One region of the Nocardiopsis sp. MT53 genome, then DNA from elsewhere that is predicted to be linked to it. Evidence: predicted binding sites of a transcription regulator. Region 1 holds the regulator's gene; the other holds the start of a gene.
The links. The regulator HrcA, encoded in region 1, represses chaperone genes, less so after heat shock. The targets are predictions, from matches to a motif close to TTGGCACTCTCNNNNNGAGAGTGCCAA.
Positions count from the first base shown of each region.

Region 2: K1J57_RS13645 (FmdB family zinc ribbon protein) is a predicted target of HrcA. The motif match lies at 1,887-1,913, and genes of this name have one in related genera.

Region 1 covers NZ_CP080599.1:280,491-284,043, reverse strand. Annotated here, with positions in the region: gene K1J57_RS01235 (DUF3097 domain-containing protein) at 216-1,046, opposite strand; gene hrcA (heat-inducible transcriptional repressor HrcA) at 1,187-2,200, shown strand; gene dnaJ (molecular chaperone DnaJ) at 2,205-3,344, shown strand; gene K1J57_RS01220 (16S rRNA (uracil(1498)-N(3))-methyltransferase) at 3,341-3,553, shown strand, end outside.
Region 2 covers NZ_CP080599.1:3,055,263-3,058,815, reverse strand. Annotated here, with positions in the region: gene galU (UTP--glucose-1-phosphate uridylyltransferase GalU) at 58-1,011, opposite strand; gene K1J57_RS13650 (5-formyltetrahydrofolate cyclo-ligase) at 1,150-1,758, shown strand; gene K1J57_RS13645 (FmdB family zinc ribbon protein) at 1,931-2,272, shown strand; gene K1J57_RS13640 (SAF domain-containing protein) at 2,652-3,305, shown strand; gene mscL (large conductance mechanosensitive channel protein MscL) at 3,472-3,553, shown strand, end outside.

The sequences.
Region 1 (3,553 bases):
TACTCCGGGGAGTAGGGGGACGGCGCCTGCGGCTGCTCGCCGGAGGGCGGGCCCTGGTTCGGGTCCTCCGGGGACGGGGGATTCGTCGGGGTCTCGCTCATGCTCTTCCTCGGCTCCGCTGGTGAGGGGCGCTATCTCGTGTCTACCGGGCCGTACCGACGACCGGAGGCAGAAACCGGCCTCGTGTCCGGTCTGAATCCTAGGCGCAAGGGGGGTCACGGTCCGTGCGGGCCGGTGACGAAATCGATGAGTTCCTCCACCCGACCCGACAGGGCCGGTTCCAGGTCAGCATAGGTTCGCACCGAACCCAGGATCCGGCGCCACGCCTCACCCGTGCTCATCCGCCAGCCCAGCGCCTCCAGGACCCCCTCCTTCCAGGGGACCCCCCTGGGCACCTCGGGCCAGGCGCGGATGCCCAGCGCGGCCGGCCGCACCGCCTGCCACACGTCGACGTAGGGGTGGCCCGCCACCAGGACGTCCCCGCCCCGCACCCGCTCGGCGATCCGCGACTCCTTCGACCCCGGCACCAGGTGGTCCACCAGGACCCCCAGGCGCCGCCCCGGGCCGGGGGTGAACTCCGCCACGATCGCGGGCAGGTCGTCGACCCCCTCCAGGAACTCGACGGCCACCCCCTCCACGCGCAGGTCGTGCCCCCACACCTTCTCGACCAGCTCCGCGTCGTGGGCGCCCTCGACGTAGATCCGGCCCTCCCGGGCCGTGCGCGCCCTCAGGCCCTGGACGGCGACCGAGCCGGAGGCGCTGCGCAGCGGCCCCCGCGGCGCGGCGGACGGCCGCACCAGGGTCACCGGCTCGCCGTCCACCAGGAAGGCGGCCGGTTCCAGTGCGAACACCCGGCGCCGCCCGTACCGGTCCTCCAGGGTCACGGTCGCCTTGTCCCAGCCGACCACCGCGCCGCAGAACGCCTCCCCGGCGTCCTCCACCACGAGGTCGCGGTCGAGCGGGACCTCGCGGACCCTCCGCTCGGGTCGGTTGCGCGCCGAGGCCAGCACATCGCGGCCGTACCGGCCGGTTCCCTTGGTAGCCACGGTGGTGCAGTCTACAGACGGCGCCCCCCGCCGGCGGGGAAGGCGCCGCGCCGGCGCCGCACCCGCCCGCGGAGCGGCCGGGGTTTGCGTCCGGGCATAGAATTAGCACTGAGGACCATCGAGTGCCAGGAGGTGGCGAGTTGCTGGATGAGCGCAAGCTCGCGGTCCTGCGTGCCGTCGTCGAGGACTTCGTCAGCACCAACGAACCGGTGGGGTCCAAGGCCCTCGCCGACCGCCATCGGCTCGGGGTCTCCCCGGCCACCATCCGCAACGACATGGTCGCGCTGGAAGAGGACGGGTACATCACCCAGCCCCACACCAGTGCCGGGCGCGTGCCCACGGACAAGGGGTACCGGCTCTTCGTCGACCGCCTGTCCTCGGTCAAGCCCCTCTCGGCCGCGGAGCGCCGCGCCATCGAGTCGTTCCTCAACGGCGCCGTCGACCTCGACGAGATCGTCGCCCGCACGGTCCGGCTGCTCGCGCAGCTCACCCGCCAGGTGGCGATCGTCCAGTACCCGTCGCTGACCCGCTCCTCCGTCCAGCACGTCGAGCTGGTGCCCCTCGCGGGCCAGCGGCTCATGCTGGTGGTCATCACCGACACCGGCCGGGTCGAGCAGCGCGTCATCGACGGCCTGGGCGAGGTCGACGCCGACGCGGTCGCCGACCTGCGCGGCATGCTCATCCGGGCCACCGCCGGCCTGCACCTCGCGGAGGTCCCCGGCGCGGTCGAGGACCTGCCCCAGCAGGTTCCCGAGGAGAACCGCGCCATGGCGGCGTCCGTCCTGTCCGTACTGCTGGAGAGCCTGGTCGAACGCCACGAGGAGAAGCTGGTCCTCGCGGGCACGGCCAACCTCGCGGCCGTCGATTTCGCCGCCAGCCTGAGGGACGTCCTGGAGGCGTTGGAAGAGAACATGGTCCTCATCCGTTTGCTGGGTGAGGCGAAGGACCCGTCGATGCTCACGGTGCGCATCGGCGCGGAGAACTTCCACGAGGGGCTGCGGTCCACCTCGGTCGTGTCGGCCGACTACGGTGTGGGAAACCAGTCGCTCGCCAAGATCGGTGTCGTGGGACCCACCCGGATGGACTACCCCGGGACGATGGGGGCGGTACGCGCCGTTGCTCGGTATGTCGGACAGATTTTGGCAGGACAGTAACTCAGTGGCCAGAGACTATTACCAGGTCCTCGGTGTGCGTCGCGACGCTTCCAAGGACGAGATCAAGAAGGCGTACCGCAGGCTCGCGCGCGAGCTGCACCCGGACATCAACCCGGACCCCGCCACCCAGGAGCGCTTCAAGGAGGTGACCCAGGCCTACGAGGTCCTCTCCGACGAGAACAAGCGCCGGATGTTCGACATGGGCCAGGACCCCTTCGCCCCGGGCGGGGGCGGCGCGGGCGGCTTCGGCGGCGCCGCCGGGTTCCCGTTCGACGACATCATGAACGCCTTCTTCGGCGGCGGCCAGGCGGGCGGGCGCGGTCCCCGCGAGCGCGTCCGGCGCGGGCGCAGCATCAAGATCCGCGTCGAGCTGGACCTGGCCGAGACCGCGTTCGGCGTCACCAAGGAGATCACCTTCCCCACCGCCATCCTGTGCGCCACCTGCCAGGGCGAGGGGACGGCCGCCGGCACCCACCGCACCACCTGTGACATGTGCCACGGTCAGGGCGAGGTCTCCCAGGTCACCCGCTCCTTCCTCGGACAGGTCATGACCTCCCGCCCCTGCCCCCAGTGCGGCGGCCAGGGCTCGGTCATCCCCGACCCCTGCCCCGACTGCGCGGGCGAGGGCCGGGTGCGAGAGAAGGTCACCCGCACCGTCAAGATCCCCGCGGGCGTCGACGACGGCACCCGCATCCAGCTCGCCGGCGAGGGCGAGGTCGGCCCCAACGGCGGCCCGCGCGGCGACATCATCCTGGAGATCGTCCAGCGGCCGCACCCCACCTTCGAGCGGCGCGGCGACGACCTGCACTGCACGGTCACCGTCCCCATGACGGCGGCCGCGCTGGGCGCCTCCTTCGCCTTCGAGACCCTCGACGGCACCGAGAACATCGACCTGCGCCCGGGCACCAACTCCGGCCACGTCATCACCCTGCCCAACAAGGGCGTCACCCACCTCGACGGCGGAGGCCGGGGCGACCTGCGCATCCGCGTCGACGTGGAGACCCCGGGCAAGCTCGACGAGGAGCAGGAGGGGCTGCTGCGCAAGCTCGCCGAGCTGCGCGGCGAGGACCGCGCCCCGGGCCGGTTCAGCCCCGGCCACGGCGGCCTGTTCGCCAAGCTCCGCGACGCCTTCGGCGCCAAGTGACGCCGCCGGTCTTCCTCGCCGACACGGCCGAGCTGGCGGCCGACACCGTCACCCTCACCGGCCCGGAAGGGCACCACGCCGCCGCGGTGCGGCGCCTGCGGGCCGGTGAGGCCGTCGACCTGTCCGACGGGCTGGGACTGCGGCTGCGCTGCACGGTCGTCGACACCGGCAGGGACCACATCGTCTGCCGGGTCCTGGAACGGACCCTG
Region 2 (3,553 bases), 2.8 Mb from region 1:
CGGCCGGCGGTCACCCGCCCCCGGTCCGTGCGTCACGCCCGCCGCACCGCCGGGGGATCACTCCCCGGAGCCGCTCCCCCGCCCGTCCGCCGGGGCGTGCCGGTCGACGAACTCGCGCAGCCACGGCAGCAGCTCGTCGGCCAGGTCCGGGCGGCGGCAGGCGAAGTCCACCACGGTGCGGATGTAGTCGGCCTTGTTGCCGGTGTCGTAGCGGTGGCCGCGGAACAGGACGCCGTGGACCACACCGCCGTCCTCGGGCTTGCGGCGGGCCAGCTCGCGCAGGGCGTCGGTGAGCTGGATCTCGCCGCCCCGGCCGGGCGGGGTCTCGTGCAGCACCGGGAAGACCGCCGGGTCGCAGATGTAGCGGCCGATGATCGCCCAGCGGCTGGGCGCCTGCTCCGGGGCGGGCTTCTCCACAAGGTCGGTCACCACGACGACGTCGTCCTCGTCGGTGGCCTCGATGCCCGCGCAGCCGTAGAGGGAGACCTGCTCGGGCTCGACCTCCATGAGCGCGACCACGCTGCCGCCGTGCTTGGCGCGGACCTCGATCATGCGGCGCAGCAGCTCGGCGGACTCGATGAGGTCGTCGCCGAGCAGGACCGCGAACGGGTTGTCGCCCACGTGCGCCTCCGCGCACAGCACCGCGTGCCCCAGGCCGCGCGGCTCCCCCTGGCGGACGTAGTGGACCTGCGCCAGGTTGCTGGGCTCGCGGACCGAGCGCAGCCGCTCGGCGTCGCCCTTGGACTCCAGCGCCTCCTCCAGCTCGTAGGCCCGGTCGAAGTGGTCCTCGATGGAGCGCTTGTTGCGGCCCGTGATCATGAGGACGTCGTTCAGGTCGGCGGCGACCGCCTCCTCCAGGACGTACTGGATCGCGGGCTTGTCCACGATCGGGAGCATCTCCTTGGGGGTGGCCTTGGTGGCCGGGAGGAAGCGGGTCCCCAGACCGGCCGCGGGTACGACCGCCTTGGTCACGGGGGCGGGATCGGGGTTTGGCAGGTCGCTGGGATTCATGTCGGCACTCTAGGACAGTCTCCGGCCGTCCACGATGCACCCCGGTGTTCCGGGTGTCGAGAAGTTCCGGTTGTTTCGGGTCCGGGTAGGGCGAAAGCCACCCGCCGTTCACCGGCGGCGCGCTGACAGACTGGCCGCATGGACGAGACGACACGGTCGGAGAAGCGGCGCATGCGGCGGGAGGTCCTGGCGGCGCGCCGGGCGATGGACCCCGGGGAGCGCGAACGCGCCGGGTCGGCCGTGCGCGACACCCTCACCGCGCTGCCGTGGCTGGCCATGAGCGGGACCGTGGCCTGCTACTACTCGGTGGGCACCGAGCCGGACACCCGCAGGCTCGTCACGGCGCTGTGGAAGCGGGGCACGTACGTGCTGCTGCCGGTCTTCCTGCCCGACGGGAACCTGGACTGGGCGGCCTACGACGGCCCCCAGAGCCTGGAGCCCGCCGGGCACGGGCTGCTGGAGCCCACCGGGCGCCGCTACGGGACCGGGGCCCTGGCCACCGCGGACGCCGTGGTGTGCCCGGCGCTGGCCGTGGACCGCTCCGGCGGGCGGCTGGGCCGGGGCGCCGGGTGCTACGACCGGGCGCTGTCGCTGCGCGGGCCGAACTGCCCGGCGATCGCCGTGGTGTACGACGGCGAGTTCGTGGACGCGGTGCCCCGCGAGGAGCACGACCTCCGGGTGGACGCGGTGGTGACCCCCGGCGGCCTGCACGTGTTCGGGTCCGGCGTGTGGCCGGACCGCCGGTAGCCGCCGCCGGGCGGCGGGATTAAGCGGGCGCCGGAGGGCGTTGACAGGGAGGATCGCGCTCCGGTCGGCGACGACGCCCGCGACCGGTGTCCCCACTGTCACGTCCCCGGTCGTCGAGCGCGTACTATTTAGCAGTCAACGGGCGAGAGTGCCAGCAAGGAGGACCCGAACAGTGCCTACGTACCAGTACGCGTGCACCGAGTGCGGCGCCCAGATGGAGGTCGTGCAGAGCTTCAGTGACGACGCCCTGACCGTCTGCCCCGAGTGCGAGGGCCGACTGCGCAAGGTCTACTCGGCCGTGGGCATCGTCTTCAAGGGCTCCGGCTTCTACCGCACCGACAGCGGCAAGACCTCCAACAGCTCTTCCCTGACCGGCTCCAGCGCCACCACCGCCCCCGCCTCCGGCAAGGCCGAGTCCACGGGTTCGGAGTCCTCCTCGTCGTCCTCCTCCGCCAAGAGCGAGAGCACGAGCGGCAGCACCGCCACCGCGACCACCGCCGCGACCGGCGGCTGAGGTCGCCGGCCGTTGACCGAACTCCTCCGCGCCGCCGAGTGACTCGGCGGCGCGCGGTGCGTCCGGCCCCGATCGCCTCCGAACCTCCTTCGGCCGTGACCGCGCCGCGGTCCGCGTCGGCCGACCGCTCCGAAGCCCCCTCCGCCCCCACCCCTGCCGGAATCGCTCCGAAGCCGCTACCGGGAACGCCGTGGGCGGTTCCGGAGGCCGCTTCGACCCCGTACCGGCCGGGATCGCTCCAGGGCCCTGGCGGAACGACCCGGCCTTCTCCGGCCGCCCCTGGGCGCGCGGGGCAGGGATGTGGCAGGGGCCCGGAAGAGGCGGAAAAGGGCCTGTGGACAACCCGTCCGGGCGGGTCCGGCGGACTTATTTTGGGGGCATGACCGAGCCCCCTCGCCCTCCCTACCGGCACCGCGGCGCGCTCACCCGCTTCGTGGACCGGCACCGGCGGACCCTCGCCGCCCTGCTGACCGTCGCCGCGCTGACCGCCGCCGTCCTGGCGGTGCGCCCACCGCCGCCCGCCACCGTCGAGGTCCTGGTGGCCGCCCGGGACCTGGACGCCTCCGGGCCGCTGGCCGCCGGCGACCTCGCGCCCGCCTCCCTGCCCACGGCCCTCGCCCCGCGGGGCGCCCTGGAGCCGGACGCCGCGACCGCGGGCCGGTCCCTCAACGCCCCCGTCCGCCGCGGGGAGGTCGTCACCGACGCCCGGCTGGCCGACCCGCCCGCCCTGCCCTACGGCGACGGCCTGGTCGCCGTGCCCGTGCGGGTCGCCGACCCCGGGGCGGTGGCGCTGCTCTCCCCCGGCGACCGGGTGGACGTACTGGCGGCGCGGGGCCGCGACGAGTTCGCCCCCGCCCGCGCCGGACCGGCCGCGGAAGTGGTCGAGGGCCGCCCGGTGCTGGCCGTGCCGTCCGAGAGCGACCACGGCGGCGAGGGCGGCGCACTGATCCTCATCGCGGCCAGCCCACAGGAGGCCAGGGAACTGGCCGGGCACGCCGTCGACTCCCGGCTTTCCATCACCATCCGCGGCTGACCGCTGACCTTGCGTCCATCACCATCCGCAGTTGACCACTGACCTTTTGTGGTGAAAGCTGGCCGGGCGCCCCGCCCGCCTCGTCCCGTGCCCCCGGCGCGTGCGGCCACGGACCCCCGGCGGGGGCGCGTTCCGCACAGCAAACGAGACACGTAGGGCTTTTGCCATGGATGGATTCAAGAAGTTCCTGCTCCAGGGGAACCTGGTGCAGCTCGCGGTGGCGGTCGTGATCGGCACGGTCTTCGCCA